Regions from separate parts of the Bradyrhizobium sp. U531 genome, predicted to be linked through region 3. Evidence: riboswitches for the same ligand, from Rfam matches in the RefSeq annotation. Region 3 holds a riboswitch; each other region holds the start of a gene.
The links. A riboswitch is a leader RNA that binds a small molecule or an ion and turns the genes downstream of it on or off. The one in region 3 is predicted to bind cobalamin.
Positions count from the first base shown of each region.

Region 1: linked by a shared signal. The riboswitch ahead of metE (5-methyltetrahydropteroyltriglutamate--homocysteine S-methyltransferase) and the one ahead of QRQ56_RS11900 (TonB-dependent receptor) in region 3 are both predicted to bind cobalamin.
Region 2: linked by a shared signal. The riboswitch ahead of QRQ56_RS05585 (TonB-dependent receptor) and the one ahead of QRQ56_RS11900 (TonB-dependent receptor) in region 3 are both predicted to bind cobalamin.

Region 1 covers NZ_JASVEN010000004.1:572,054-581,901, forward strand. Annotated here, with positions in the region: gene QRQ56_RS22200 (hypothetical protein) at 1-165, shown strand, start outside; gene QRQ56_RS22205 (GNAT family N-acetyltransferase) at 723-1,259, opposite strand; gene QRQ56_RS22210 (EAL domain-containing response regulator) at 1,806-3,020, shown strand; gene QRQ56_RS22215 (4Fe-4S binding protein) at 3,598-3,801, shown strand; cobalamin riboswitch at 4,587-4,786, shown strand; gene metE (5-methyltetrahydropteroyltriglutamate--homocysteine S-methyltransferase) at 4,886-7,201, shown strand; gene QRQ56_RS22225 (cytochrome-c peroxidase) at 8,022-9,089, opposite strand.
Region 2 covers NZ_JASVEN010000001.1:1,122,161-1,132,008, forward strand. Annotated here, with positions in the region: gene QRQ56_RS05575 (response regulator) at 1-1,885, shown strand, start outside; gene QRQ56_RS05580 (response regulator) at 1,882-2,319, shown strand; cobalamin riboswitch at 2,349-2,562, shown strand; gene QRQ56_RS05585 (TonB-dependent receptor) at 2,677-4,908, shown strand; gene QRQ56_RS05590 (hypothetical protein) at 4,983-5,564, shown strand; partial or broken gene QRQ56_RS05595 (hypothetical protein) at 5,666-5,886, opposite strand; gene QRQ56_RS05600 (hypothetical protein) at 5,886-6,326, opposite strand; gene QRQ56_RS05605 (MerR family transcriptional regulator) at 6,412-6,807, shown strand; gene ilvD (dihydroxy-acid dehydratase) at 8,283-9,848, shown strand, end outside.
Region 3 covers NZ_JASVEN010000001.1:2,419,007-2,428,854, reverse strand. Annotated here, with positions in the region: gene cobT (nicotinate-nucleotide--dimethylbenzimidazole phosphoribosyltransferase) at 1-950, shown strand, start outside; gene QRQ56_RS11905 (histidine phosphatase family protein) at 943-1,515, opposite strand; cobalamin riboswitch at 1,591-1,792, shown strand; gene QRQ56_RS11900 (TonB-dependent receptor) at 1,908-4,274, shown strand; gene QRQ56_RS11895 (PepSY domain-containing protein) at 4,287-5,714, shown strand; gene QRQ56_RS11890 (serine hydrolase domain-containing protein) at 5,733-6,824, opposite strand; gene QRQ56_RS11885 (ABC transporter substrate-binding protein) at 7,152-8,753, shown strand; gene QRQ56_RS11880 (ABC transporter permease) at 8,771-9,712, shown strand; gene QRQ56_RS11875 (ABC transporter permease) at 9,709-9,848, shown strand, end outside.

The sequences.
Region 1 (9,848 bases), on a different contig from region 3:
GCGCATGATTCCCTCGGCCCACGTTTTCGTATTGGCGCCAAACGGCGAAGCGGTCCGCTTGCATCCAGTCCTGCGCATGGGGGAGCTGCACGAATGTCGTATTGGACGCGGCACTCGGCACATTGCTCATTACGGAATCCTCTACCGGATCAGTGTGATGGCTGATCTCGCGCACCTTCCTCGAAATTCGCCAGCAGGAGTGGCAAGGTGGTGCGGAATCCTTTCACGCGCCGGTCCGCCGCACCAAGATGCAGGAAATGAGTCTGGTAGACGACTGGCTGGCCAGTTTCCGAGAGAATGTAATTGGTGACGAATGGATGGCGTTTGTGTGGGTGATCTCAAACCAGAGCCAGTAAATCGCACTGCATGGGAAGCGCAAACGAACGATTCGTAAGGCTGGGTCGGGGCTTCGCCCGCGACGGGCCGCCGCCGACCTGTCGCCTTTTGGTGGGCGGGTCGCGGTATCGCTTCCCACAATGCAGAATGATTGATCGCTGATATTTTCGAACGTTCTCGCCAAGAAGGCCGAAGAGGTAACCGCTCGCGGTGGGAGTCAGCACCGCATCAGCGTCAAAGGTTCTCGATCATGCTGGGCCGCGACGCACGCGTGAAGCGTTCGTTTTGAGAAGCAACAAGCCCAGGATTGACTGCGTGAAGGACTTTACCGATAGCACGCTAGCCCAGGAGCGCTTTAAGTGTGTGGCGCAGAGGTCGTACCACTGTCAGAGCCTCTTGCGCGCGCGCAATCCTCCAACCCGATATCCCCTCTCCTCGTAGAAATGGCGTACCCGTTCTAGGGCCGGATAGCCATCCGGAGGCAACGCAACCTCAATCATCTGCCAGCCGCGTCGCTTCGCCTCCGAATCTACCGCCTCGAGCAGATGCCGACCGCAGTCAGAGCTGCGGAAGTCACGAGAAATCCATAGCTCCTGAAGCATGCCGTACGCTCCGGCTGCTCTCACGGCCTGTACGGCCGAGATGCTAGCTACCCCTACAATCTGCCCGGTGCCTTGTTCTTCGACGACAAAAATGAAGCCCTGTTCGGGATCCTGAATCAGGCGCAACGCCGCCTGCTTCGCGCCGTGAAGGCTGAACTCCGGTCCGAGGCCACCTAACTCGGAAAGTAGCTCTTCGACCGCTTTTGCGACCGCGTTCTCATCTCCTGGCACGCTCTTGCGCAAAACCGTGCCCGCGCTGGACGTGCCTTGCCCTTCAGCGCCAACACGAACACCTGACCGAGCCCTCTGGAGGAAATTCATGCTCAGGAGGATACAGAAAACGCAATTGAGAGCAACTATCTGGCTCGGTAGGAAGCAGCACGTCCACACTCGCTATAAGCAACAGAGCTGAGGTAATCGCAAGCCATTGCCGTTCTCAGAATCGACTCCGGTTTGAGCAGCTGCGAACTCATGATGGGCTGCCTTCGATTGGAAAACAATCACCAAACGGCACACGCCGGTCATGTCGATCAAACGTTCGTAAGAGTGATTGCCGATCGTCGCTCACGAACTACTCTATTCAATAAATCGTGCGCCACGATGATCGCAGCGCCATAGAGCGTCAGCTCGGTCCGTCCGAAGGAGAGATTCCCACCTCGCGTACGACATCGTACAAAGTTGCGCGAAGCGCGACAGGTATCATACGCGTGCGCCCGATAAAATCGTCTGAGCAAGATCGCGAAAGATTTTGCACACTAATGCACTATCTTAAGCTTATCTCGAACAATCAAAAGATATCGGGAAGCACAGCTTGTTTGGACCTTCGCTCCTCGTTTAAGGCACCGTCACGGAACGGGAGTGGTTGCGATGGAACATGGTCAGGCCGAACTGGTCGGAGGGAAACCTGTAATCTTCGGGCAACGTAAGGTGCGGCCGCGGGCATGCCTGGCGGTCGGCAAACGGCATCTGCGCGCCTTTCTACGGGATGTGCTGGAGGATATGGGATTTGTTACCAGCGAATGCAGGACTGCTGACGAGTTGCCGCATGTACTCCGCACGGAGTTCCCTGATCTGATCCTGCTCGGCATTGGCTCGGACCGCATCGAGCCTGGACGATTGCTCGAGATACTGGTACGCGAAGAATTTGCAGGCCGAGTGCTGGCGTTCGGAGCGCGCGAGTCGATCATCATGGCGGCAGTGCAGCAGGTCGGCAGTGAATATGGACTTGCTATGCTGCCGCCGCTCAGGGCGCCGTTTGCAGCCGAGACGTTGCGCGATCGGATCGGCATACTCTTGCCAAGAGAGCCGGCGCCCCGTCCCGCGGTCCATGTCGGAGAAGCCTTACACGCTGGCTGGCTTGAGCTCTGGTATGAGCCGAAGTTTGACACGTGTACCCTTAGCCGCCGCGGCGCCGAGGCGCATGTGCGAATGCGGCACCCGACCTGGGGCGTTGTTCCACCGGCCTATTTCATCCCGGAATCTCACGATCCGCATTTTAGGAACTTGTCGCAGTTCGTGATCGACCGCGCGATCAAGGATTGGCAGTATCTTCTGGAGCAGCAAACTTCGATCGATCTCTCCATCAATCTCCCGGCAGCATTCCTGATTGACCCGCAGGCGGTACGCGATCTCTGTCGGCGCATGCCGTCGCACGCCGCTTTCGGCGGTTTGACGATTGAAATCGAGAGCGTGGAAGCGATCGAGAACCTAGATCTCCTGGTCGAGGTTGCGCGTGAGGTTCGCTTTCACAACATTGGCCTTGCAATCGACAATGTCGGTGCCAATTGGCCGCAGCTGATGGGGGTGACAAAATTCCCGTTCATGAAATTGAAAGTGGATCGTCAGTTCGTCGGCGGCTGCGCGAATGGGCCCCTCAAGCGAACGGTGTGCCGCCATATCGTCGATCTAGCCAAAGAGTACAATGTGCGCACCGTCGCCGAAGGTGTGGAGAGCCAGGCTGACCTAATCGCTGTGGCCGAACTCGGCTTCGACCTTGCGCAGGGCCATCTGTTCGGAAAAGCCATGCCACTGAAGCAATTTGCACAGTCATCTTTCAACCCTGCTCCAGCTCGTCTAAAATAGTTGCGAGTGGCTGAGTGCGGCCAAGCGACGCTCAGGAGCACCGCCATGCCTACTCGGCACCAGGCATGAGGCTGAGTGCAATTCGGTCTGCAGGGCCAGTGTCGCTCGTCCCGCCGCCACTTCATTTCCCTCCGAAGCTTGTTATACCACAAGCCCGTTTTGGCAAGCCTCCAGCGAGTCCTCCGCGCAGCTAGCGTTGCAGCCATGAGCGAGGCTTGCACAAACCTCCAGTCGGGGTGTGTGACCGGAGGTTTGCCGAGATCCAACGTAGACCTGCGTCCGTTGGCGGTTTTTTGTCGCCGCCGGTTGAGGAAGCGTCAGCCTCGCTTGCCCCCGCGCTGACGTGCCAAACAAACCGACGGACGCTTCCAGCGTCAAGTCGCGACTGACTCTCGCAAGACGGGCCGAGGGCTCGTAGCCTGAAATTGAAGCGACCTGTTGCTGTCGCAGATGCAACATGGTCTCAGACCCGGGACAGCCGAATTGGGCAAATTGCCCAACATTGAGCGCGTCTGCGTTTGGCACGGCATTTGAAAGGGATCGCCCATGGCATCGCTCGCCTAAGGAGTCGGAAGGCATGGCTTACAAGATCGTCGCTTCGCAATGCACCGTTTGTGGCGCATGTGAGTTCGAGTGTCCCAACGCGGCGATCAGTCTGAAGCGCGACATTTACGTTATCGATGCCAAAAAATGTACGGAGTGCGAGGGCCATTGCGACACGCCGCAATGCGCGGTGGTCTGTCCGGTCCCTGACACCTGTGTCCCGTCCAAGACAGGATAGGCAGCCCGCGACCAAAAGGCCTCATCGCTCGATTTCGCGAACGAAGTTGTAGATGTGGGACCTTGAGGAGACCACGACCGCATGGGGCGCATCGAGGTCGATTAACATCGTTATGAGCTTAAGACGCTGAGCGACTCCGAGGAACCCCTCAACGGGCTCTGTCGGAGGACACCGTCGAAATTGTCACGAACAAGGACAAGGCCCTCGATGCTCAGTGGCCGCGTTAAGGCCTATCATCGCTGGCCGCGAGTCGAGGCGAGGCAGACCGGCGTCGAGCGGCCACGGACGTATCGAAGCCGGCGCAAAAGTCGCTCAGCACGTGAACACCTATTGCACCGAGAAGATCATCTTGGCCAACCTCACGGAGGCGAACGACCTCGTGCCTGGTCGCGGGCCGCCGAACACCAAGGAGCCGACCTGATCATCCGTGCGGTCCTGGAGCAATCCGGCTTTCGAAATGTCTAGGGAGCCTCGTGGGCTGTGACCAAACGGAAGACGGCCGAGGATGATCGCACCTTCCTGACGCGCTGGTTCGAAAAGCTGCTGACGGAAAAGGTCGCTTCCTCGCGATCACACAGATACCGAAAGCGGCCCGGGTTCGTTCCGGTCGTGGAGCTCAACCGTTACGCGAGCAAGGAGCGAATGCATTCACAAGCGGAGCCTCCACAGATCCGGGCGTGTTCACCAGGCCGCGAGCAAGACCGTCGTGCCCGCCTAGTGCGCTCGTAATCGCTTGGGCAATATCGCAGCGAGAATAGGTAGGTTGACGCATCGATCCTCGTGCGCATAATTCAAGCCGTCGCGGTCTCCGGATTTCGTTTGATCTGGAGCTAAGAGGGAAGCCGGTGCAATGCCGGCGCTGCCCCCGCAACTGTAAGCGGCGAGCCGCTGTCCAACGAAGTCACTGAAGCCATGCGGCTTCGGGAAGGCCGGACAGCAGCGACGACCCGTGAGCCAGGAGACCTGCCTCGACAAGATATCGTCCACGGGCGGGGCGTCCCGGTGTGCGCCAAGCAGTTGTCGCTCACGCGATGTTCGCTGTCTGCGTCCGCCATGGCCTTTGCCCCAACATGGGGTCTAAGCTATGTCAATCCTTTCGCTTCCCGTTGCCACACTGGGGACGTCACGCATCGGCCCACGACGCGAACTCAAATTCGCGCTCGAGAGCTACTGGGCGGGAAAATCCAGCGAAGCCGAGCTCCTCGAGGCGGGGAGTGGACTTCGTGCCGCTAATTGGGCACGGCAGAAATCCCGCGGTGCGACCGTCATTCCTTCGAATGACTTCTCGCTCTACGACCATGTGCTCGATACCAGCCTAATGGTCGGCGCCATTCCCGACGTTTACGGCTGGAACGAAGGTCCTGTGTCGCTCAAAACCTACTTCACCATGGCGCGTGGCGCTCAAGACGGTGGTCACGCTCAGCATGGGCCCGGCGTAGCCGCACAGGAGATGACGAAGTGGTTCGATACGAACTACCACTACATGGTGCCGGAATTTCACCAGGATCAGATCTTTAAGTATGCCTCTCGGAAGCCGATCGAGGAATATGAGGAGGCAAGAAGCCTCGGCTATCAGACGCGGCCCGTCCTAGTGGGCCCAGTCACTTTCCTGAAGCTCGGCAAAAGCGTAAATCCCGCCTTCAATCCGCTGTCGCTGCTTGATCGACTCCTCCCCGTCTATGTCGATGTTCTCCGCGAACTAGCCTCGCGCGGCGCTGAATGGGTTCAGCTCGACGAGCCATGCCTAGTGATGGACGTCGACGAAGCATCTCGGGCCGCTGTCCGCCGGGCCTATGCTCATTTCGCTAAGGCCGTGCCGGCCCTTAAAATCATGCTGGCCACATACTTCGGGGGTGTCGGCGACAATCTTGAAACAGTATTGGCCTTGCCCGTTGCCGGGGTTCATGTCGACCTGGTTCGTGCACCTGACCAGTTGGACGCGATTGTCGCCAGAGCAGGTAGAGATCTCGTGGTCTCGCTCGGTGTCGTTGATGGTCGCAACGTATGGCGCTCTAATCTGCCGGCGCTACTCGACCAACTTGCTCCTATGGTCAAAAAACTGGGCAGGGACCGTGTTCAGATTGCCCCCTCCTGCTCGCTGCTTCATGTTCCGACCGACATTGAACTAGAGATCGATCTCGATCCCAATCTGAAGACGTGGTTGGCGTTCTCAGTGCAGAAGATCAAGGAACTTTCGATATTGGGCAAAGCGCTGGCTGGCTATGCTGCCGACGTGGCCGATGAACTCACGCTCTCAGAGGATGCATCCGTCACCCGCGAAACATCGCCGAAGATCCACAGTGCGAACGTCGCCGGACGAATGGCCGCGATCGACGATAGCATGCGTCGCCGTCGCAGTGCGTTCACCCAGCGCGCCGACGTCCAACGCGTCGCCTTCGCATTGCCGATGTTTCCAACCACAACCATCGGATCCTTCCCGCAAACGGCGGACGTCCGCAATGCGCGTGCAGCTCATGCGCGGGGAGCGCTGAATGACACGCAGTACGAGCAGCTTCTGAAAGCGGAGACAGCCCATACCGTGCATTGGCAGGAAGATATCGGCCTGGACGTGCTCGTACACGGTGAGTTCGAGCGCAATGACATGGTTCAATACTTTGGCGAGCAGCTGTTGGGTTTCGCATTCACCAAGCACGGCTGGGTTCAGTCTTATGGCTCGCGGTGCGTTCGTCCTCCTATCCTGTTTGGAGATGTCTCCCGCCCGAAGCCCATGACCGTTAAATGGTGGCGACATGCGCAGTCTCTGACCAAAAAACCCGTCAAGGCTATGCTGACCGGACCGGTGACGATCCTGAACTGGTCGTTTGTCCGTGACGACATCCCGCGGAGCGAGACATGCCGACAGATCGCTCTCGCGATCCGAGACGAGGTCATCGACCTTGAGGCGGCTGGAGCGACCATGATCCAGATCGACGAGGCTGCGTTGCGGGAGGGATTGCCACTGCGCAAATCGCAGTGGAAGGACTATCTCGATTGGGCAGTGGACAGTTTCCGTGTTTGCTCCTCCGCTGTCGCTGACGGAACTCAGATCCATACGCACATGTGCTATTCCGAGTTTAACGAAATCATCGATGCGATCGCAGCAATGGATGCCGACGTCATTTCAATCGAGGCGTCGCGCTCCAAAATGGAATTGCTCGACGCTTTCAAGAGCTACAAATATCCTAATGAAATTGGGCCGGGCGTCTATGACATTCATTCACCGCGCATTCCCGCAGTAGCCGAGATCAAGCAGCTGATTGTGTTGGCTCGGCAGCGGGTTTCCGATCGGCAGCTCTGGATCAATCCCGACTGCGGACTGAAAACTCGAAGATGGGAGGAGGTGCGTCCCGCGCTCGTCAATATGGTGGTCGCCGCACGTGAGTTGCGGGCCGAGGCATGATCGTACGGAGCGTGTCGCCAACGTATCTGTGAATAAGATGAACGCGCTTTGGGAGCTCGCGATATCCTTGCGAGCTTCCAAAGTGTCCAGCGCCTGCGAATGCCGGTTTGCCCCGGCGGAGGCGATCGCATACAGCGGCGACAAGCTCGAATCCGGCGGACGACCGCATGCCGGCCATACCGATTAGGTGACATATTCCAAGTCACTTACGCTCGACGCGAACCACGGTCCTATCGCTTCATTTATCCATCGCGTGGATGCGTCCCATCACAACAATCTATTTTACCGCCCTTGCGGAATTTCATACCTATTTTGCGCCTCCGCGCGGTCTTCGGGAAGATTTGCTGGTATTCGGCGGTGCCAAAATACTGGCGCGTGACGGCAAACTGACGGTTGAGTTTCAGGGCTCGGCAGTCAAACCGCCTGCGCGATGGATCCCAGCTCCATCAAGGCGCTGCCCGTGCCAACCGGACAGCTGGCAAGTGGTGAGCAAGTCCTGAAGTTTACGACAGGAGCGGAAGGCAAGCGGCTCGCTAAGTTGTGCAGAGCGATATCCGCTTCTCCTTGTTTGACGGCGAATGCCCTCGTCGTAAGTCGATCGCCGGTAGTTCTCCCTACCGACGAAAGCTGGAACGATGCGGAAAGCAGCGTCGCTCCCGCGTGACTTTCGCCCGGCCTCGCATTGAGGCCGGGCGGCTTTTTATGTGCCTGCTTATCAGTGACAGCAGGGGATCATTCATTTTGGCGTCATTGCGAGACCCCGGGTTCTTGGAGCGCTTCTGTTGCTGTTCGGCAGGGAATGAGGCCGGTGCTGCTAAGGCTATCTGTCTATTGAAGGCTTTGGTGTCGTGTTGGTGCGCGTCGGCAATATCGGATATTCGATCTTAGGCAGCCGACCGGTCAGCGAATTCAGAAATGCGACAATGTCGTTTTCCTCCCTATCGCTAAGCTTGGCGCCGAGCTGGATGTCACTCATTAGGGCAACAGCTTGCTTCAGGCTCCAAACCTGGCCCGAATGGAAGTAAGGGGCTCGCAACGCGACGTTCCGCAATGGCGCCGCGCGGAAGACATATTCGTCGCCAGCCGCCCTGGTAACCGCGAATCGGCCCTTATCGGCGTCCGGAAGCACGCTTGCGTCCGGCTTTTTCATCACGCCGAACGGGAAGTAGGCCTGTCCACCGAGATTGATTCCATTGTGGCAAGAGGAACATCCCTTCGCCATAAACAGTGCCAACCCTGTCTTCTGCTGATCATCGAGAGCACGTGTATTGCCCTCCAGATACTGGTCGAACGGAGCCGCAGGTGTTATGAGAGTCGCTTCAAAAGCCTCGATCGCCTTCGCAAAATTTTCAAAGGTGACCGGTCTCGCTTCGTTCGGAAACGCGTTGTTGAACAGGACGACGTAGCTGGGCATTGAGTTCAAGATACCGAGCACATGATCCGGAGTCGCATTCATTTCGGCACTCGCCTGCACCGGGCCGGTGGCTTGCGCCTTGAGGTCCGCGGCGCGTCCGTCCCAGAATTGCGCCACATTGAACACTGCGTTGTAGACGGTTGGCGCCCGACGCAGGCCGACCTTCCAGCCGTGACCAACGGAGGTCGGACCGGCATCGACTCCGCCGGTGCCGAGATTGTGGCACGTATTGCAGCTAATGATCCCGCTCGCCGATAGCCGCGGATCGAAGAACAGCATCTTGCCAAGCTCGACCTTTCCATGCGTCACCGGATTGTTTTTTACCGCAGGAATGACCGAGGGGATCGGATGGAAGATCTGCTTGGCGTTTCTCATCAGATCATCGTCGGCGTTAGCTCCTGACGACATCAACAGCCCAATAGCGAAAATAGATGCTTCAGCGACAAGCCGAAGCTCCGGGATCGACATGTTCATACACCGCCTCCATTAGTTCTGATTGTTAAACAAGGAAACAGTCGAAAGCGATGCCACGCGTTCCTCGACGGTCCGGCGCAGCATGCAGCGGATCCTCAAACGAGGCTGCATCAAAATGTACGACTTTGAGGAGCCCGCCGCGGCGTTCACGCAAGGGCTTGAGGGGCTCATGTGATTCGCGAGTTCGCTTTGAGCGTAGATCGAGGCCTCTGTTGGTCGATCAGACTAGCGGCTCAAGCGGCCTGATGGTCGGTCTGACAACAACAAGTGTGCCGCAAGCAGTAAGCTGTCCGGTGGCCGCATCGGTGCTCCATCGAGCGATTGGGTGGCCAATACGCTCCGCAAAGTTGATGTATCCGTCTTACACCAATGGCCGCGCTCAGCGCTCACGGTGTCATTGGACAATTAGCAACTGCGGTGCCAGTTGCGTCCGAGATGCAAGTTGCTGATTTAGTTGTAGAACGGGTGCGGACGAACAAACAAACTAGGATGTCTTGGTTTGATCACTACATTCAGTGTCACAGATGCCACAAGTGCCAGCCCCGGCTAGAGTGATCGCAGATACCTTTGTGGTGAGGTTCGCTTGCCAGCCGCACGCGGGAACGGCGGTAACAAGACCTACGCAGCTGGGCGAGACACTGAGCCGAGGCGCTTGGCGGTGCGCATCGTTCACGATTTCGCCGAGCCCTGCCGACTGAAGCCTCTCCGACTCATATCCGGGCCGCTCTGGCGCGCCGCCGCCGCGAAGCCCGGCTCGTT
Region 2 (9,848 bases), 1.3 Mb from region 3:
GATCGCGGTCGAGATGGGCCCGAGCGCCGACGGCAAGTCCGCCGAGCTGCGCGTGCGCGACACCGGCACCGGCATTGCCGCGGACGAGCTGCCGCATGTGTTCGAACGCTTTCATCGCATCGAGGGAGCCAAGGGGCGCACGTTCGAGGGCAGCGGTATCGGGCTTGCGCTGGTGCACGAGCTGATCAAGCAGCATGGTGGCGCCATCACCGTCGAAAGCGAGCTCGGCCGCGGCAGCGTCTTCACCGTCACGATCCCGTTCGGACTGTCGCATCTGCCGGTGGAGCGGGTTGCCGACAGTGTTTCGACGGAGAAGCCGGTCGGAAGCGGCGTCGAAGCCTATGTCCAGGAGGCGCTGCGCTGGTTGCCGCAGCAGGCGGGCGTCACCGATCTTCGCGACGAGGTCGCGCTCGAAGGGGCGAGCGAGACGCCGGACGCCTCGACGCGCGGCGGCGGCGAGCGCATCGTCCTCGCCGACGACAACACCGACCTGCGCGACTACGTCAAGCGGCTGCTCGAAGCCCAGGGCTACAGGGTCGAAGCCTTTGCCGACGGGCAGGATGCGTTGGAGGCAGTCAGGCGCCATCAGCCCGACCTCGTTCTGTCCGACGTCATGATGCCGCGCCTCGACGGCATCGGGCTGCTCCGCGCGCTGCGCAGCGACGAGAGCTTGCGCGGATCGCCGGTCATCCTGCTGTCGGCGCGCGCCGGCGAGGAAGCGCGCGTCGAGGGGCTGGAGGCCGGCGCCGACGACTACGTTAACAAGCCGTTCTCGGCGCGCGAATTGCTGGCGCGGGTGCGCGCCAATCTGCAGCTGGCGCGCATTCGCCGGGATGCCGAGGAGATCCAGCGCCGCCAGGCCGCGCGGCTGGAGGCCGTCGTCGGCACCGTGCCGACCGCGGTCTGGTTCACCTATGATCGCGAGGCGAAGCGCGTTTTCGGCAACGCCTATGGCGCGCGGCTGTTGCGGGTCAGGGCGGACAGCAACATGTCGCTGTCCGGGCCCGAGGGCGAGCGTCCCGCCTGCCGCGTGTTTCGCGATCGCCACGAAGTCGACGTGGCCGAGCTGCCGCTCCATCGCGCCGCGCGGGGAGAGCAGGTCGCTGCGGAGGAGCTCGAACTCTGCTTCGACGACGGTGCTTCGGTCACCGCGATATTCGAGGCTTCTCCGATCGTCGATGCTGCCGGTGTATTCCAGGGCGCGGTCTGCGCCGCCATCGACATCACCGAGCGCAAGCGGCAGGAGCGCCATCGCGAGCTCCTGGTCAACGAGCTCAATCACCGCGTCAAGAACACGCTGACCACCGTGCAGTCCTTTGCGCTGCAGACCCTGCGCAACGCAGCGAGCCTCACCGACGGCCGCAAGGCGTTCGACGCACGCCTGATCGCCCTGTCGAAGGCGCACGACGTGCTGGTCCGGGAAAACTGGGAATCGGCGGAGCTGAGAGAGGTCGTGTCCGAGGCTCTCGCCGCGCATGCCGAGCCGGAGAGCGGGAGGCTCACGATCGGCGGGCCGGACTTGCGCATGCGGCCGTCGGCGGCGCTCGCCATCTCGATGGCGTTGCACGAGCTTGCGACCAACGCCGTCAAGCATGGCGCGCTGTCGAACGGCGCAGGGGCCGTCGATCTCGCCTGGAAGGTCGACGATTTGTTCGAGCTGTGCTGGACCGAGCGGGGCGGTCCCGCCGTGCTCGCGCCGTCGCGCCGCGGTTTCGGCACGCGCCTGATTCAGCAAGGCCTGCCCCATGAGTTCGGCGGCGCCTACGTCGATCTGCGCTTCGCGCCGGAAGGCGTCGTTTGCGTCATTCGCGCACCGCTCCATGAAATCCGCGCCAGCCAGGGCGGATTCGATCTTGCAACCGTTGATGCCGGGAGAAGCACATGAAACCTGAAAACGATCTGGCGGGTCAGCGGGTCTTCGTCGTCGAAGACGAGGCGCTGGTGATGATGCTGCTCGAGGATTCCCTTCTCGATGCCGGCTGCGAGGTCGCGGGCATGGCCTCGCGCGTCGACGAGGCGCTCGAGAAGGCGGCGGCGCTCGCGTATGACGTCGCGGTTCTCGACGTCAATCTCAACGGGCGGCAGACCTTCGAGGTCGCGCGCTGCATCGCCGAGCGCGGTATTCCTTACGTGTTCGCCACCGGCTACGGCCCTGCCAGCCTGCTTGCGGACTTCCGCCACGTTCCGATCCTGCAGAAACCGTTTCAGCAACAGGATCTCGAGACGGCGCTGCGCCAGGCTCTGTCGGCCCAGGCGGAGCGGAACCAAAGTGCATCCCTCGGCGGGCTTCCGTCCGACCAGAGCTGTTCGCTGGCCTGATCGTTCGATTGACTCGCCGTTGCGTTGGCCCCTAAATGGCCAGTGACGGTTCTCCTCACGGAGATCAAAAGGGAATGTGGTGCGGGATGTCCTGGCTTCGGGACTGTCCCAACGCCACGGCTGCCCCCGCAACTGTAAGCGGTGAATCTTTCGTCTCATGCCACTGGGAAACTCGGTCCTGGGAAGGCGACGTAGAGGTCACGACCCGCGAGCCAGGAGACCTGCCGTCAGCCGTGGTCACACGCGAAGATGTCGGTCGGGGAGTACAGACATTGGTATTACCGGAGCAATCCATCGCTCCCCGGTGAAACCTCGTTCGCTGTGACGTGCCACTGACGTCATGCCGAGGTTACAACCGTGTCCCGTTCCATCTCTGTCGCCAGGCGCCTTGCCGCCGGCCTCTTCGCATCCGCTTCCGTCCATTCGCTCGACCTGTCCGCCGCCTTCGCCCAGCGGGCTCCCGCCGAGCAATTGCCGCCGATCGAGGTGACCCAGCCCGAGGATCAGAGCCGCACGCGGGCCCGGGCAGCCGGTGAGGGCGATGCCGGGCGGCTGCGGGCGACCGCGAATGTCGCGCCGGCAGGCCAGGGCACAGGCTCGTCCGGCGCGGAGGCCGTCGCCGGCAATGGCGGCATCGTCGGTGCTGCCACGACCGTGATCACGGCCGCCGATATCGCGCATTCGCCGGCGCAGAATTTGGCCGAGATCATCGCGGCGCAGACCCCGGGCGCACAGATCACGACGTTCTATGGCGGCCAGATCGGCGCCAAGACCAGCGTGGACCTGCGCGGCTTCGGCGCCTTTGCCACCGCCAACACGCTGGTGCTCGTCAACGGCCGGCGGCTGAACGACGTCGACATGGCGCAGGTGGACCTCTCCACCATCCCGCTCAACTCCATCGAGCGGATCGAGATCATGCGCGGCAATTCCGGCGCGGTGCTCTACGGCGACAACGCGGTCGGCGGCGTGATCAACATCGTCACCAAAAATGGCGTCGGCGGCCCGCCCGTGACCGCGCGCATCGAGGCCGGCTTCGGCTCGTTCAACACCAGGCTCGGTAACGTCTCGACCTCGCTCAATTCCGGCCCGTGGTCGACCTCGTTCTACGGCAATACGGTCAGGACCGACGGCTATCGCGACAACAATCGCTATTCGCAGCAGAATGCCATCGGCAATCTCAATTACACCACGTCGGGCCTGACCGGGTTTCTCACCATCACCGGCGATAGTCAGGAGCTGCGGCTGCCAGGCGGCCGCACCGTCGATCCCTCCATCGGCCTCGACGAGCTCAGGGCTAACAGGCGCGGCACCAGCACGCCGTTCAACTACGCCAACCAGCAAGGTTTCAGCGCAACAGCCGGCTTCACCAAGACGCTGGTCAACGGCGTCGATCTCATCGTCGACGGCGGCATGCGCGACAAGAAGCAGCAGAGCGCGTTCTTCTCCAGCCCGTTGCCCGTTCCGGCCTTCTTCACCTCGACCTATGTCGAGTCTCATCTGACGAATTGGTCGATCACGCCGCGGCTCAGCGTGAAGAGCCTCGCGTTCGGCATGCCGTCGCAGCTGCTGACCGGCATCGACTATTACGATGCGAGCTTTCGGCAGGATCGCGGCGCCGGGCAGGGGCTCACGCCCTGGCACAATTACGACCTCAGGCAGCAGACGGTCGCGGGCTATTTTCAGCACACATTGGGCGTAGCCCCCACGACCGACGTCTCATGGGGCGCACGGGTGCAGAACGCCAGTCTGGTCGCACGCGACAATTTCAATCCGGCCGCGCCGTTCAACGCCGACATCGGCGCGTTGCCGCTGACCAGCAGCGAGACCCAATATGCGCTGCATCTCGGCGCCGAGCATCGTCTCAATGAAATGGTCTCGCTGTTCGGTCGCGCCGCGCGCGCGTTCCGCACGCCCGATGTCGACGAGCGCCTGTCGTCGGGACCTTCTTTCGATCCCTTGACCTTCGCGGCGATCCCGCAAACGTTCCAGCTCAAGACCCAGACATCGCAGGACATCGAGGGCGGTCTGCGTCTCAAGGGCGGCGGGCTGGCGATGCAGAGCAGTGTCTACCTGATGGATCTCACCAACGAGATCCATTTCAACCCGGTGCTGTTTTACAACACCAATCTCGATCCGACCCGCCGCTACGGTTCGGAGACGAGCCTGTCCTATCGCGTCAACGACGCCCTGCTGCTGCGCTCCGGCGTGGCCTACACCCGCGCGGTCTTCCGCGAGGGCATCTGGGCCGGCAATGACGTGCCGCTGGTGTCGCGCTACACGGCGAGCGCGGGTGTCACCTGGAACATCTGGCAGAACTATCTGGTGCTCGATGCCACCGCGCGCTTCTGGAGCGAGCGGCGCATGGACAACGACCAGGCGGGCACGCAGAAGCCGATCCCGGCAAACGGCACCATCGACCTCAAGCTCAGCGGCCAGGTCGAGCGCTACTTCTGGTCTCTCAGCGTCAACAATGTGCTGAACGCGCTCTATTACGACTACGCCATCGCAAGCACCTTCACGGACGGCCGCTTCAGCGCCTATCCGCTGCCGGGCCGCACCTATCTGCTCAAGGCCGGCGCGACGTTCTGATCCGGCTTTCACTTTGCGAGGGGCTGCCGCACGCCCGCCAAATGAACTAGACTTCGACAACAAGGAGATCATCCATGGCTCTCGACATCCTGCCGTCCCACGGCGAGCGCTTCCCCCTTCACCCGGTCGCCTCGCGCCTTGCGCCGATGTTCTGCTTTGCGCTGCTGACGGCCTCATGCGCGCTGGCAAGCTTCGCGTTCGCCTGCGCAACGCCGTTCGCGGCCTTCGCCGTCGTTGCCGCGGCGATGCTGCCGCTGCGCCCGGCATTGCTCGTCGTCACCGGCGCCTGGCTGGTGAACCAGACCATCGGTTTCGGCGCGCTGCATTATCCCGTCGACGCCAGCACCGTCACCTGGGGCTTCGTCATCGGCGCGGCCGCATTGCTCGCAACCGCGGCGGCGTCGCTGGTGCTCGGCAGGCTGCCGCAGGGCCGCACGCCACTGATGCTGGCGATCGAGCTCGTCGTCGCCTACGGCGTTTACGAGCTCGCGCTGCTCGCCGCGACGCCGTTTCTCGGCGGCGAGGGCGCCTTCACGCTCGCGATCGTGACGCGCATCGCCCTGACCAGCGCCGCCTGGCTCGCCGGCCTCGTCGCCGTCTGCGAGATCGTCCGTCTCGCCAACCCGCTTGGGCGCAAGGGTGCGATGTCAGCCTGAGCGCAGACCGTAGCCCGGATGAGCGCAGCGACATCCGGGACACCACCCGCAAAGATCCCGGATGTCGCTGCGCTCATCCGGGCTACAAGACCTGCGTGCTGTCACGACCGCGCCACGGCTTTCGCCCACCGCCGCAGCGCGACCGCCGTCCAGACCGTCTCGACGAGTCCGAACGGCCAGGCGCCCTGGAGAAAGCCGTAGTCCCGCTGAGCGCGCACGCCGCCGCGAAGGCCAGCACGTAATGCGGCCCGCGCGGCTCGAGCGCGTAGAACAGCAGCATGGCGCTGACCGACAGCAGCCCGAAGATGGTGAGCGTGTCCATCAGCTCGCGGGCAGCTTCGGCTTCTTGGCAACGCCGAGCATGTGGAAGACCGCGGGCTCCATGACCGGCCAAAGCGCGGCCGTCGCGGTGAGCACGGTTGCCGCACACATTGCCGCCAGCACCGTGGCGCGGATCTTCAAGCCGGTCGTCCGCGACCGCCACACGATCCAGCCCCAGGCGCCGAGCACCACGACGACCGACAGCTTCGTCATCAGCCCGTGGGCGTGGTCGAGCACGGCGATCAGGCTGCCCGCTCCGGCCAGCACGACGGCGGGCAGGGTGAAAGGCAGCACGCAGCATGCGGTGCAGGCTGCCGCGACAAGTGCGGTTGCGACCGCCGTGCTTGCCGCCTTGCCGCCGCCCGGCTCGGGTTTCGTCGTGCAGCCGCAACCGGGCGATGTCTCGGAGGGCAAATTGCAGGATGGTCCAATAACGCTCATGTGATTCTCCTCAAGCTTGTGCGTCATGGACGGGATCGCTACGCCCTCAAGCCACTTGAGGTTCAAGCGAAAAGTGAGAGCTTCCATGAGAATTGGCGTCCTCGCCAAGGCGGCCGGCGTCTCCGTCCCGACCATCCGCTATTACGAGAGCATCGGCCTGCTGACGCCGCCGGCGCGGCAAGGCGGTCAGCGCATCTATGGCGAGGAAGCTCTCAGGGCGCTCAACCTCGTCAGGCACTGCCGCGATCTGGATTTCTCGATCGACGAGACGCGCGACATCCTCGCGTCGGTTCAGCGGCGGCTCCCTTGCAGCGTCACGAAGAGTTTTGCCGAGAAGCATCTCGGCACGATCAGAAAGAAGATCGCGGAGCTGCGTGCGCTGGAGGCCACGGTCGCCTCGCTGGTCAGTGGTTGCGAGACGACCTGCTGCGGCAGCGTGGCACCGGACTGCGTGATCCTGCAGCCCGGAGGGCGCGCGTGAGCCAAGGCGGAGGTCGGAGCCGGTAGCCCCGGTCTCGTAGCCCGGATCAGCGAAGCGACATCCGGGGCCTTTGTGTCTGTCGCACCAAATCCCGGGTATCGCTCCGCTCACCCGGGCTAAGGACGTGCCTGTGGTCGCGCTCTGTCAATTCGCCCCGCCAAAAATATTCCACTTTACCGAAATTCGGTTTCGGCGTATCTGTTGTCCATCCCGGCTCACCAGGAGGGGCGATTTCGTCGTCGTCTTGATCGCGAGCCGGGCTTGCGGTGGACGCGGCAGCGTCGGCATGAGAGGCGCGGGCAGGGCGGGGTGTCCCTGTGAGCCCGAGGCTTCGTGCGGACGACGGCGCTGCTAGGCTTCGTCTCGCCTGTAAGTTTCCAGCTTCGTCGACGGGGCTGGGAAAACTGCGGCGAAATGGCGATCCGCGCGTACGGCAAAACCGTGTGGTCCTGGCCGTCGTTGCTACGGTCAAGCCGTTCGAAGATGCGCACGAGCCCAACCGGGCGGACGGCATCGTCAATTCGAACGGTGAGGGAGGCCAAAGGAAAGTTCGGCTCCCGGGAGATCACGGCATAAGCCGTCCGACCATCGCGCAGGGAAGGCCGAGTGATCGGCGCCACCTGTATGCTGCTGTGCGGTTCTTCCTGCGTGTGCATTTCGCGCAGCGGACCGCGGGTGCGAGCCGGCACCCGGCCTTCCCTGCGCCCTCCTGGATTTGAGGGCGATGCGACCAAGCAAAGCTCGGGCGAAACAAGCCGCGAGAACGCGAACGCATGTCTGCTACACACGCGCGCCGCCACACACTCGGTGTCATCGCCCGCGCAGGCGGGCGATCCAGTACTCCGAGACCGCAGTGATAGAACCGAGAAGCCACAGCGTACTGGATTCCCCGCCTTCGCGGGGAATGACAGTGTCACTTGGGGAAGCAGCCTGCCACCTCATCCACCGTCATTGCGAGGAGCGAAGCGACGAAGCAATCCAGAATCCCTCCGCGGAAAGACTCTGGATTGCTTCGCTACGCTCGCAATGACGGCGTTGAGAGATTGCGCGCGTCACGCTCCGCTCTCGTGTCCCGGCTCTGCGCTGCGTCACCGAGTATCGCGGCGCGTCGGGAGCGGAGATACCGACTCACCTGGACGCCCTTGCCGCCGCCGACCCGAAGCCCGCGCGCACCTCTCATCCCGCAAAATCAGAGGTTGTTTCCTGTCTTCTTGTGAAGGTATCGAAGTACGCATCCCCGTGTCTTCCCGGTAACGATTGTGCTGTCTGCGCAACACTCATTTTGGATTTAACCTTCATCACCGGTGGTTCGCATCACCGCCGCTTTTTAGCCACACCCGAACATGAATAAAATCGCTCTAATGTTTTAGGGCAGCGGCGGTCCTCCGGAGGCGCCGGAAAATCCCCAAGGTCGATTCAAATCTTGGCTCTGATTTTTCGGGTCTGAAAGGGTTGACCGGGGAAACTGGTTTGCGATGGACGCGAAGACCAACATCAAGCAGAGGCTGCCGAGCCGTCACGTGACGGAAGGCCCCGCGCGCGCGCCCCACCGGTCCTATTTCTACGCAATGGGTCTGACCACCGATCAGATCCATCAGCCCTTCGTCGGCGTCGCCTCGTGCTGGAATGAAGCCGCGCCCTGCAACATCGCCCTGATGCGCCAGGCGCAGGCGGTGAAGAAGGGCGTCGCCTCCGCCGGCGGCACGCCGCGCGAATTCTGCACCATCACCGTGACCGACGGCATCGCCATGGGCCATGACGGCATGCGCTCCTCGCTGCCGTCGCGCGAATGCATCGCCGATTCCGTCGAGCTGACCGTTCGCGGCCATGCCTATGACGCCCTCGTCGGGCTCGCCGGCTGTGACAAGTCGCTGCCGGGCATGATGATGGCGATGGTCCGTCTCAACGTGCCCTCGATCTTCATCTATGGCGGCTCGATCCTGCCCGGCACGTTCCGCGGCCAGCAGGTCACCGTGCAGGACATGTTCGAGGCCGTCGGCAAGCACTCGGTCGGCGCCATGTCGGACGAGGACCTCGACGAAATCGAGCGCGTGGCGTGCCCCTCGGCGGGCGCCTGCGGCGCCCAGTTCACCGCCAACACCATGGCGACCGTGTCCGAGGCGATCGGCCTCGCGCTGCCTTACTCGGCCGGTGCGCCGGCACCGTATGAAATCCGCGACGCCTTCTGCATGACCGCGGGCGAGAAGGTCATGGACCTGATCGCCCAGAACATCCGGCCGCGCGACATCGTCACGCTCAAGGCGCTGGAGAACGCGGCCGCCGTGGTCGCCGCGTCGGGCGGCTCGACCAATGCTGCGCTGCACCTACCGGCGATCGCGCATGAGTGCGGTATCAAGTTCGACTTATTCGACGTCGCCGAAATCTTCAAAAAGACACCATATGTCGCGGATTTGAAGCCGGGTGGCCGTTATGTCGCCAAAGACATGTTTGAAGTAGGTGGCATACCGCTTCTGATGAAGACGCTGCTCGACAACGGCTTCCTGCACGGTGATTGCCTTACCGTCACGGGCCGCACGATCGCTGAAAACCTCAAGAGCGTGAAGTGGAATCCGCACCAGGACGTGGTGCACCCGGCAGACAAGCCCATCACCGTCACTGGCGGTGTGGTCGGTCTGAAGGGCAATCTGGCGCCAGAAGGTGCGATCGTGAAAGTCGCGGGAATGTCCAACCTCAAATTTACCGGTCCGGCCAGGTGCTTCGACCGTGAGGAGGATGCTTTCGAGGCGGTCCAGAATCGCACCTACCGCGAAGGCGAAGTCATCGTGATCCGCTACGAGGGGCCGAAGGGCGGCCCCGGCATGCGGGAAATGCTCCAGACCACCGCGGCGCTGACCGGCCAGGGCATGGGCGGCAAGATCGCGCTCATCACCGACGGCCGCTTCTCCGGCGCCACCCGCGGCTTCTGCATCGGCCATGTCGGGCCTGAGGCGGCGGTCGGCGGCCCGATCGGGCTGCTCGAGGATGGCGACATCATCGAGATCGATGCCGACGTCGGTACCCTTAACGTAAAATTGAGTGAC
Region 3 (9,848 bases):
TCGGCCGGCTCGAGCAGCTCGCGATCGAGCTCGCGGGCCTGCAGGCAACCGACAAACCGCGGGCCGCGCGCGTGCCGATCATCGTCTTCGCCGGCGACCACGGCATCGTCGCGCAGGGCGTCTCGGCCTATCCGCAAGCCGTGACCATCGCGATGATGGCGAATTTTGCAGCCGGCGGTGCCGCGATCTCGGTGCTGGCGCGCGAGCTCGGCTCGAGCCTCGACGTCGTCGATGCCGGCACGCTGGCGAATGAGGCGATGGCTGATATCATCACCGACAAGCCGCGCCACGGCACGCGCGATTTCAGCGTCGAGGCGGCGCTTACGCCTGCGGAGCTGGCGTTCGCCTTCGAGGCAGGCCAGCGCGCGGTCGTTCGCGCGGAGGCAGCCAAGCCGGATCTGCTGATCTTCGGCGAGATGGGGATCGGCAACACCACCACGTCGGCGGCGATCGCGGCGAGCCTGCTCGGCACCAGCGCCGAGGAGATAGCCGGCAGCGGCACCGGCGTCGATGCGGCCGGCCGTGCGCACAAGGCCCGCGTGATCGATGCGGCAATCGCGCGGCATGGCGTCGGTAGCGCGTCGCCGGAAAAGATCCTGTGCGCCGTCGGCGGCCTCGAGATCGCGGCGATCTCAGGCGCGATCATCGCGGCCGCGCAGCGCCGCATTCCCGTGTTGATCGACGGCTTCATCGTGTCGGTCGCCGCGCTCGCGGCGGCGCGGCTGAACCCGTCGTGCCAGCCCTTCCTGCTGCCCTCGCACCAGTCGGCCGAGCAGGGACATCGGCTCGTGTTGCGTGCTCTGAACGTGCAGCCGCTGATCAGCCTCGATCTCAGGCTCGGCGAGGGATCGGGCGCCGCCATCGCGCTGCCGCTGGTGCGTCTCGCCTGCGCGCTTCACAACGGCATGGCCACCTTCGCGCAGGCCAACGTGCCCGACAGGCCTAGCTGATCCGCTGATTGACCGACACGACGCGCCAGCCCGTCGCGAGCCGGTCGATCCGGGTCAGGGACAAGGGATCGATCACGAAGCGCAACGCGGCCTGCGGCGTCAGATCCAGCGCGATGCAAAGCGCGGCGCGGATGGTGCCTGAATGCACGACGAGCGTGGCCGGTCTGCCGCCGATCCGCGTCAGGCCCAGCCGGACGCGCGCGACCTGGTCCGCAAAACTCTCGCCGCCCGGCGGCCGTCCGCCAGCCGGATCATTCCAGAACTCCGCGTAGGCCTCGCCGCCGCTGGCCGCGAGCTCGTCATGCCGATGGCCGGTCCAGTCGCCGAAATCCTGCTCGCGGAATTCATGGATCAACTCCGGTTCGAGCCCGAGCGCGCGCGCCGTCTCGACCGTGCGGCGCGAAGGGCTGGCATAGCCGGCGGCATCCTGCGGCAGACGGCGCCGCAGCGCATCCAGCCGCACGCGATCGCCGAGATCGGCCGGCGCATCGGCGGCGTGGATGGTGCCTGCGACGCCCGCGACGGGCGCGTGCCGTATCAGCCAGAGGAAGGTCTCGCCTTCCATGCTCAAACACTCCAAGGAAGTTGGTCGCTGTGGCAATAACGCCGCATGGGATACATTGACTCCGTCGTGATGGTAATCCTAGATGCTTGCGACGGTTTCCCCGAGAGGGGATGAAAAGGGAATGCGGTGCGGGGACATTGTCCCCAATGCCGTGGCTGCCCCCGCAACTGTAAGCGGCGAATCTTGCATCACTGGCCACTGGGCATCTCGGTCCCGGGAAGGCGATGCAAGGTACTGACCCGCGAGCCAGGAGACCTGCCGTCAGCCGTGGTCACACGCGAAGATGTCGGTCGGGGAGTACAGACATTCGGCTTCATCGGACGGCCGTAAGGCCCAAGGTGAGACCTCGTTCGCTGTGACGTGCCACTGACGTCATACCGAGGTTTTTTGCCGTGTCTTCCATCCGTATCGTACGACCGCGCCGTTTCGTGCTTGCCTCCGCCGCCCTTGCGCTTGCCGCGGCCGATATGCCGGCCGCGCAGGCCCAGCAATCCCGCGAGCCGCTGCCGCCGATCGAGGTGTCGCCCGCCCAATCCCGCGAGCGGGCCAGCAAGCCTGCCGGCCGGGAAGGGCAAAGCGCCCGCCGCGCATCATCGCGCAGATCCGCTTCTATTGCAGCGCCAAAGCCCGCGATGCCGGGCGATGGCGCACAGACGCAGGCGGCGACGCCGCTTAACAGCAATGCGGTGGCCGAAAGCGCCTCGCGACTCGGCCTGACGGTGCGGCAGACGCCCGCGACCGTCGAGGTCATCTCGGCGGAGACCATGCGCGAGCAGGGCTATCGCACCGTGTCCGAAGTGGCGCAGGGCGCGGTCGGCGTCACCTCAGGCGACGCTCCCGGCGAGCCCGCGGGCTTCTCGATGCGCGGCTTCACCAACAGCCAGATCAACACGCTCTATAACGGCATCAAGATCGGCCCGCAGAACATGACCTCGCGGATCATGGACACCGCCAATCTGGAGGCCGTGGAATTCCTGAAAGGTCCGGCCTCGCTGATGTCGGGCGAGGGCGCCGCCGGCGGTGCGATCAACTTCGTCACCAAGCAGCCGCACACGGGGCCGATCCGGAACGAGGCCGATTTCTCCTGGGACTCGCTCAACTCGTTTCGCGCGCATTACGGCTCGGGGGGCAGCACCAATGTGCAGGGCCTCGATTACCGCTTCGACATCAGCCGCTCCTCGCTCAACGGCTTTGTCGACGACACCAACACCAAGATGCTGGATGTGTCGGGTCAGCTCAACTACCGCGTCTCCGACAGTCTCAAGGTCTGGGGCGCGATCGAGTATCGCGAAGATCGCGGCAAGGCCTATTGGGGTGCGCCGCTGGTGCCGGTCGCCTTCAGCGGCTCGCATGCGACGAACGGAATTGTTTCAGGCAATTACGTCTCGAATTACAACGGAACCAATCTCGGCGCCGTCACCATCGACGACCGCACCTTCAAAACCAACTATAACGTCCTCGATAACCGTAACGTTGGACAGGAAGTCTGGCTGCGCGGCGGTTTCGAGCTGAAGCTGGCGCCCGATCTGACGCTGAAGAGCCAGGCCTACGGCTATGGCGCCGAGCGCAGTTGGTTCAACAACGAAATCGAGGCGTTCAACGCGACCACCAACCGGGTGGACCGCGAGCGCTTCTATGTCGCGCACAGCCAGCGGCTGGTCGGCAATGTTACCGACCTGATCTGGGATGCGAACATCGCCGGGTTCGACAACCGGATGGTGACGACGCTGTCGTCGAGCTATCTCGACTTCGTCAGACCGGGCGCTGCGAACTTCCCCGGTGATTCCGTGTCGCTCGTCGATCCCAACCTCGGCTTCTACGGCCTGTTGACGACGCAGCAACAGACCGCGCGTATCGACAACGAGGCGCTGTCGTTCGAGGACCGGCTGAAGCTGACGCGGAACTTTGCGCTGGTCGGCGGCCTGCGTGTCGAGCATATCGGGCTCGACCGCAACTCGACCGACGTCAACGGACTGGTGAAGGCAGGATTCCCGTATTCGAAAGACTGGGCGCCCGTGACGGGTCGTATCGGCTACACGTGGGAAGCCGTACCCGGTCTGACCTTCTACAGCCAGTACGCAACCGGGGCAGACGTGGCTGCAAACAACATCTTCTTGTTGCGCCCGACCGATCAGCTCGATCTGACCACCGCGCGCACCTACGAGACCGGTGTGAAGCATCTGTTCTGGGACAACCGGGCGGAATGGTCGTTCTCGGCCTATGACATCCTGCGCAAGAACGTCTATGCCGCGGCCGGCGGCCAGACGCTCAACATCGCCGGGCGGCAGGAGTCCAGGGGCGTGGAGCTTGCGGCCTCCATACGCCCGATCGATCCGCTGCGGCTCTGGGGCAACATCGCCTATGTCGACGCGCGCTATGCCGACTTCAACTTCGTCGGCGGCTCGTTCTCCGGCAACACGCCGCCGAACGTGCCGCGCGTCGTCGCCAATGCCGGCGCGTCGTATCGGTTCTTCACGCCCTGGCCGGTCGAGCTTGGCATCACCGGCCGCCATGTCGGCGACCGCTACAACACCGATGCCAACACGGTGACGATGAAGGCGTATACCGTCGCCGACGTCTATGCCTTCGTCGACATCCCCAAGACGGTGTTTGCCGCGGTCGACCAGGCGCGCCTGACCTTCCGCGTCCGCAATATCACGGACAAGCGCTACGCGATCTGGGGCGATCCGTTCTATCCCGATCAGATCCTGCTCGGTGCACCGCGTACCTATGAGCTCTCGGCCGCGTTCAAATGGTAGGGCGCTGACCGCATGATGAGCGCGATCGTCCTGCTGCATCGCTGGCTCGGGATCGCGTTCTGCCTGCTGTTCGCGATGTGGTTCGCGACCGGCATCGTGATGCACTTCGTTCCGTTCCCGTCGCTGACGGAAGCGGAACGCTTTGCCGGGCTGGCCCCGCTGGACCGGATAGAGGCGCGGATCGCGGTCGCCGATGCGGTCGCCGCGAGCGGGATCGCAGATGCGACGCGCGTTCGGTTGATCCGGCGCAGCGACGGGCTCGCCTATGTCATTGCGGGATCATCTCGCCTGCGCGCGGTACGCGCCGCCGACGGAGGCGACGCATCGGTAGCTTCCTCCGATGTGGCGCTTGCCATCGCGCAGGATCACGCTCGCCGCCGCGGGCTCGATGCCGCGCGCGCAACGATGTCAGCGCAGGTGGAATACGATCAGTGGACCGTGCCGAATGGCTTCGATCGCCATCGGCCGCTGTTTCGCATCGCTCTCGGCGATCCCGAGGGGACGGAGATTTATGTCTCCTCGCGAACAGGCGAAGTCGTCCTGGATACGACGCGAAGCGAGCGCGGCTGGAATCTCCTAGGCAGCGTGCTGCACTGGATCTATCCGACGGTGCTGAGAAGCAATTGGGCGCTTTGGGATGGCGCCGTCTGGACGCTATCGTTGCTGGCCTTGATCGCAGCCGTGCTCGGCGCGGCGCTCGGCATCGTGCGGATCAAGACGAACAATGCCCGTCTCGCAACGCCTTATCGCGGCTGGCACGCATGGCATCACGTCCTCGGCCTTGCAACGATGGTGTTCGTCCTCAGCTGGATCTTCAGCGGCTGGCTGTCGATGGATCATGGCCGGTTGTTCTCGCGGGGGCAACTGACCGCTCTCGAAGCGGCTGCGGTGCATGCCATGCCCGCCTGGGCGACCGCAGCAGCGCTCGACCGGACGCCGCTACCGTCATCGGCGCGGGAGGCCGAATGGTTCGCCTTCGACGGCAAGCTCTACCGCCGCGACCAGCTTGCGCTGGATTCGCAGGCGCTGGTCAGGACGAACGATGCGTCCGATACGGGGCAGGCCGGATTTCTGAGCGCGCATGACGTTCAGACCTTGACGACCCGCCTTGCCGCGGATTGCGGCGTTCCCAGCATTCTCGCCAGCAATGATGACTATCCCGCGCGCTCCGCCGTCGTGGGTGCGCCGGTCTACCGGTCTCGCTGCGGCGATCTCTGGTTCGATATCGACGGCGCCGATGGCAATTTGCTGCAAAGGCTGGATGCTTCGCGTCGCGCCTATCGCTGGGCGTATGGCGCGCTGCACACGCTGGATTTTCCGGTCCTTCTCGCGCATCCGGTTCTGCGCGAGGTCCTAATTATCGCGCTGTGCGGGTTTGGATTTGTCTTTTCCGTCACGGGAATCGTCATTGGCTGGCGGCGCCTGATGCTATCGCGTTGATCGCGTCCAATACGCAAGTCAGCCCGCAACGGGAACGGCTCGCAAGACCTCCTTGAAAATGCCGGACTGCAGCTGAAAGGCGCGCGGGCTGTAGTCCTGATAATAGCCGGCGGTCACGGTCACCACGAGATCAAGCTCGGGAACGATGCGGATGGATTGCCCGCCGCGACCGAGCGCGGCGTCCCAATGGATCTCGCGTCCGCCGTGGAGGGAGCGGCCGAGCCACCACAGATAGCCGTAGAAGTAGGGACCCGTGGCCTCCAGCCGCGGTCTTGTCGAGGCGTCGATCCATGCCTTCGACACGATCTGACGATCGTTCCAGCGGCCGCCCGCGAGGACGAGCTGTCCGATCTTGACCATGTCGCGCGGACGCATCCGCAGTCCTCCGCCGGCATTGGTGTCACCCTTCACGCGCGACCACTCGAAGCGGGTAATGCCGAGCGGCTCGAACAGCACCTCGCGGGCGAATTCGTCGAGCGGCTTTCCGACGGCCTTTCGGACGATGGCCGAGACCAGCGTGAGCACGCCGGTGTTGTAGAAGAAGTCCTGTCCGGCCGGCGCGATCATGGGAAGACCAAGCACATAGCGGCAGGGATCGGCGGCCATGTGCATGCGGGCCTCGTCGTTATTGTCGTTGCCGGTGCTCGGCGTTGCCTCCACCCATTTCATGCCGACCGACATGGTGAGCGCGTGCGACAGAAGGATGCGGTCCTTCTCGGACGAGCGCAGGTCCGACAATTCAGGGAAGAAGTTGAAGATCGGTTCGTCGACGCCCGATATCAGACCCCGATCGATCGCGATCCCGAGCACGAGAGATGCCACGCTCTTGGACACCGATTTCATGTCATGCAGCGTATCGGCATCGAAGACGGCGTTTGCAATCGGACGATCGTTGGCCTCGTCGTAGCCCTTCAAATAGCGTTCGAACACCAGCTTGCCGCCGCGCGAGACCAGGACGGCGTGCACATTGGCAGACGCCGCGAGCCGGTCGGTCATCCTGCACAACGCCGAGTTATCGACCAGCCCGTCCGCGGTGCCGGGCGCAATCGGCAGACCATCGGCTTGCGAGGCAGGGGCGCTGCAGGAGCCGGGCTCTGCGGTTGCGGGCATTCCGGCCAGCGGTGACAACGCCGCGCCACCGATAAGCGATATGAACTGGCGCCGTTTCATTCGATCTTGCCGCTGATCTTGCCGCTCTCGTCCACGACAACCGGATTAATGCATCGCACAATGCTGCCATCAGAAATTGTCGGGGGCAACAGCCGTTTCGTTCAGTTGAAGCTGTCGGCGGTCCTCGGAGTCTGGCTCACGAAGATGACAGTGAGATCGCGCTGGTGAAGGCGCATTTAGTGGCATACCATTTGCTTGCCAATGAGCTCTGGTTTCACTGCTCTTGGCCAACGATGGCCGGCATCACGGCAATACTGGGAGGATTTCATGGATCGCAGGACCGTACTGAAGGGACTGGCCGGTGCGGGCGGTCTGGCGTTGACCGGCCTCTCGGCCCCGGCCATCGCGCAAGGCGCATCGGCCCGTACCCTGCGTTTCGTACCTCAAGCCAACCTTGCCAATTTCGATCCGATCTGGGGCACGCAATATGTCGTGCGCAATGCGGCAGCATTGGTCTGGGACACGCTTTACGGCATCGACGCGCAGCTCCAGCCGCAGCGCCAGATGGTGGAGTCCGAGGAGACCACCGACGACGGCAAGACCTGGACGTTCAAGCTGCGCCCCGGCCTCAAGTTTCATGACGGCGAGCCGGTGCTGGCCAAGGACGTCGTCGCGAGCCTGTCGCGCTGGGCGGCGCGCGATCCCATGGGCCTGATGATCATTGCGATCCAGCAAGAGCTGACCGCCGTCGACGACCGCACCTTCAAATGGGTCCTGAAGCAGCCCTTCCCGAAGATGCTCTACGCGCTGGCCAAGAACAATGCGCCGTGCTCATTCATCATGCCTGAGCGCATCGCCAAGACCGATCCGTTCAAGCAGATCACCGAATATGTCGGCTCGGGCCCGATGAAGTTCGCCAAGGGCGAGTGGGTGCCGGGCGCCAAGGCCGTGTTCGAGAAATTTGCCGATTACGTGCCGCGGCAGGAGAAGCCATCCTGGCTCGCCGGCGGCAAGCAGATGATGGTCGATCGCGTCGAATGGATCGTGATGCCGGATCCGGCCACCGCGGCCGCCGCCCTGCAGAACGGTGAGGTCGACTGGTGGGAGAATCCGATCGCCGACCTCGTGCCGGTGCTGAAGAAGAACAAGAACATCAGCGTCGACATCGGCGATCCCCTCGGCAATATCGGCTCGTTCCGCATGAACCATCTGTTCGCGCCGTTCAACGACGTGCGGGCGCGGCGGGCGGTGCTGATGGCGCTGAGCCAGGAAGATTACATGCGCGCGATCGTCGGCGACGACGACGCGTTGTGGAAGTCGCTGCCAGGTTTCTTCACGCCGGACACACCGGTCTACAACGAGTTGGGCGGTGATATCCTCAAGGGCAAGCGCGATCTCGACGCGGCCAAGAAGCTGCTGGCCGAGAGCGGCTATTCCGGCCAGCCGGTGACCTGCCTGGTCGCGCAGGACCAGCCGATCACCAAGGCACAAGGAGACGTCACCGCGGATCTCCTGAAGAAGCTCGGCATGAATGTCGATTTCGTCGCGACCGATTGGGGCACGGTCGGCTCCCGCCGCGCCGCCAAGACGCCGCCGGGGCAGGGCGGCTGGAACATGTTCCACAGCTGGCACGCCGGCGCCGATTGCATCACGCCTGCCGCCTATACCGCCATTCGCGCCAACGGCGACAAGGCCTGGTTCGGTTGGCCCAACAGCCCGAACACCGAAAAGGAGATCACGGGCTGGTTCGACGCCAAAAGCGTCGACGAAGAGAAGGCGGCGATCGGGCGGGTCAACAAGGCGGCGATCGAGGATGTCGTCTATGCGCCGACCGGCTTCTTCCTGACCTACACGGCATGGCGCAAGAACGTCTCCGGCATCGCCAAGGGGCCGCTGCCGTTCTTCTGGGGCGTGTCGAAGTCGGCATGATGGCGCGCTGAGGCCAGATGCTCTCCTACATCCTCCGTCGCATCGTCGCGACCTTGCCGGTGATGGCGATCGTTGCGCTGTTCGTGTTCAGCCTGCTTTACATCGCGCCGGGTGATCCGGCCGTGGTGATCGCGGGTGATCAGGCCAGTCCGGAGGATGTGGAGCGCATCCGCCAGAGCCTCGGGCTGGACCGTCCGTTCCTGGTCCAGTTCGGCAGCTGGGTCTGGCGCATCCTGCATGGTGATCTCGGCACGTCGATCTTCACCAATCTGCCGGTCTCGGCGATGATCGGGCAGCGTCTCGGACCGACGCTGTCGCTGATGATCGTCACGCTGCTGCTCACGATCCTGGTGGCGGTGCCGCTCGGCGTGGTGGCGGCCTGGAAGGCCGGCAGTCTGATCGACCGCGTCATCATGGGCTTCGCGGTGTTCGGCTTCTCGCTGCCTGTGTTCGTGGTCGGCTACATGCTGGCCTATGTCTTCGCGCTGGAGCTCGAATGGCTGCCCGTGCAGGGCTACACGCCGCTCAGCTCCGGCTTCTGGCCGTGGCTGGAGAATCTGATCCTGCCGGCTATCGCGCTCGGCTGCGTCTATATTGCGCTGGTCGCGCGCATCACCCGCGCCGCCATGCTCGAAGTGCTGCAGCAGGATTATATCCGCACCGCCAAGGCCAAGGGCCTCGGGCAGGGCGGCATCCTGTTCATCCACGCATTGAAGAACGCGGCGGTTCCGATCGTGACCGTGATCGGGATCGGCATCGCGCTCCTGATCGGCGGCGCGGTCGTCACCGAAAGCGTGTTCGCGATCCCCGGCCTCGGCCGGCTCACGATCGATGCGATCCTGCGCCGCGACTATCCCGTCATCCAGGGCATCGTGCTGCTGTTCAGCTTCGTCTACGTCCTCGTCAATCTGATGATCGACGTCATCTATACGCTCGTTGACCCGAGGATCCGCTATTGACCGACACGACAGTCAATCCGCAATCGCTTCCCGCAGGCCTCGTGCTTGCGCCGCAGTTGCCGGAGATCCTCCGCCCGGTCAAGATCCGGCGCGGCTTCGTCGGCCTGTTGCGCGGCCACCCCACCGTCGCGATCGG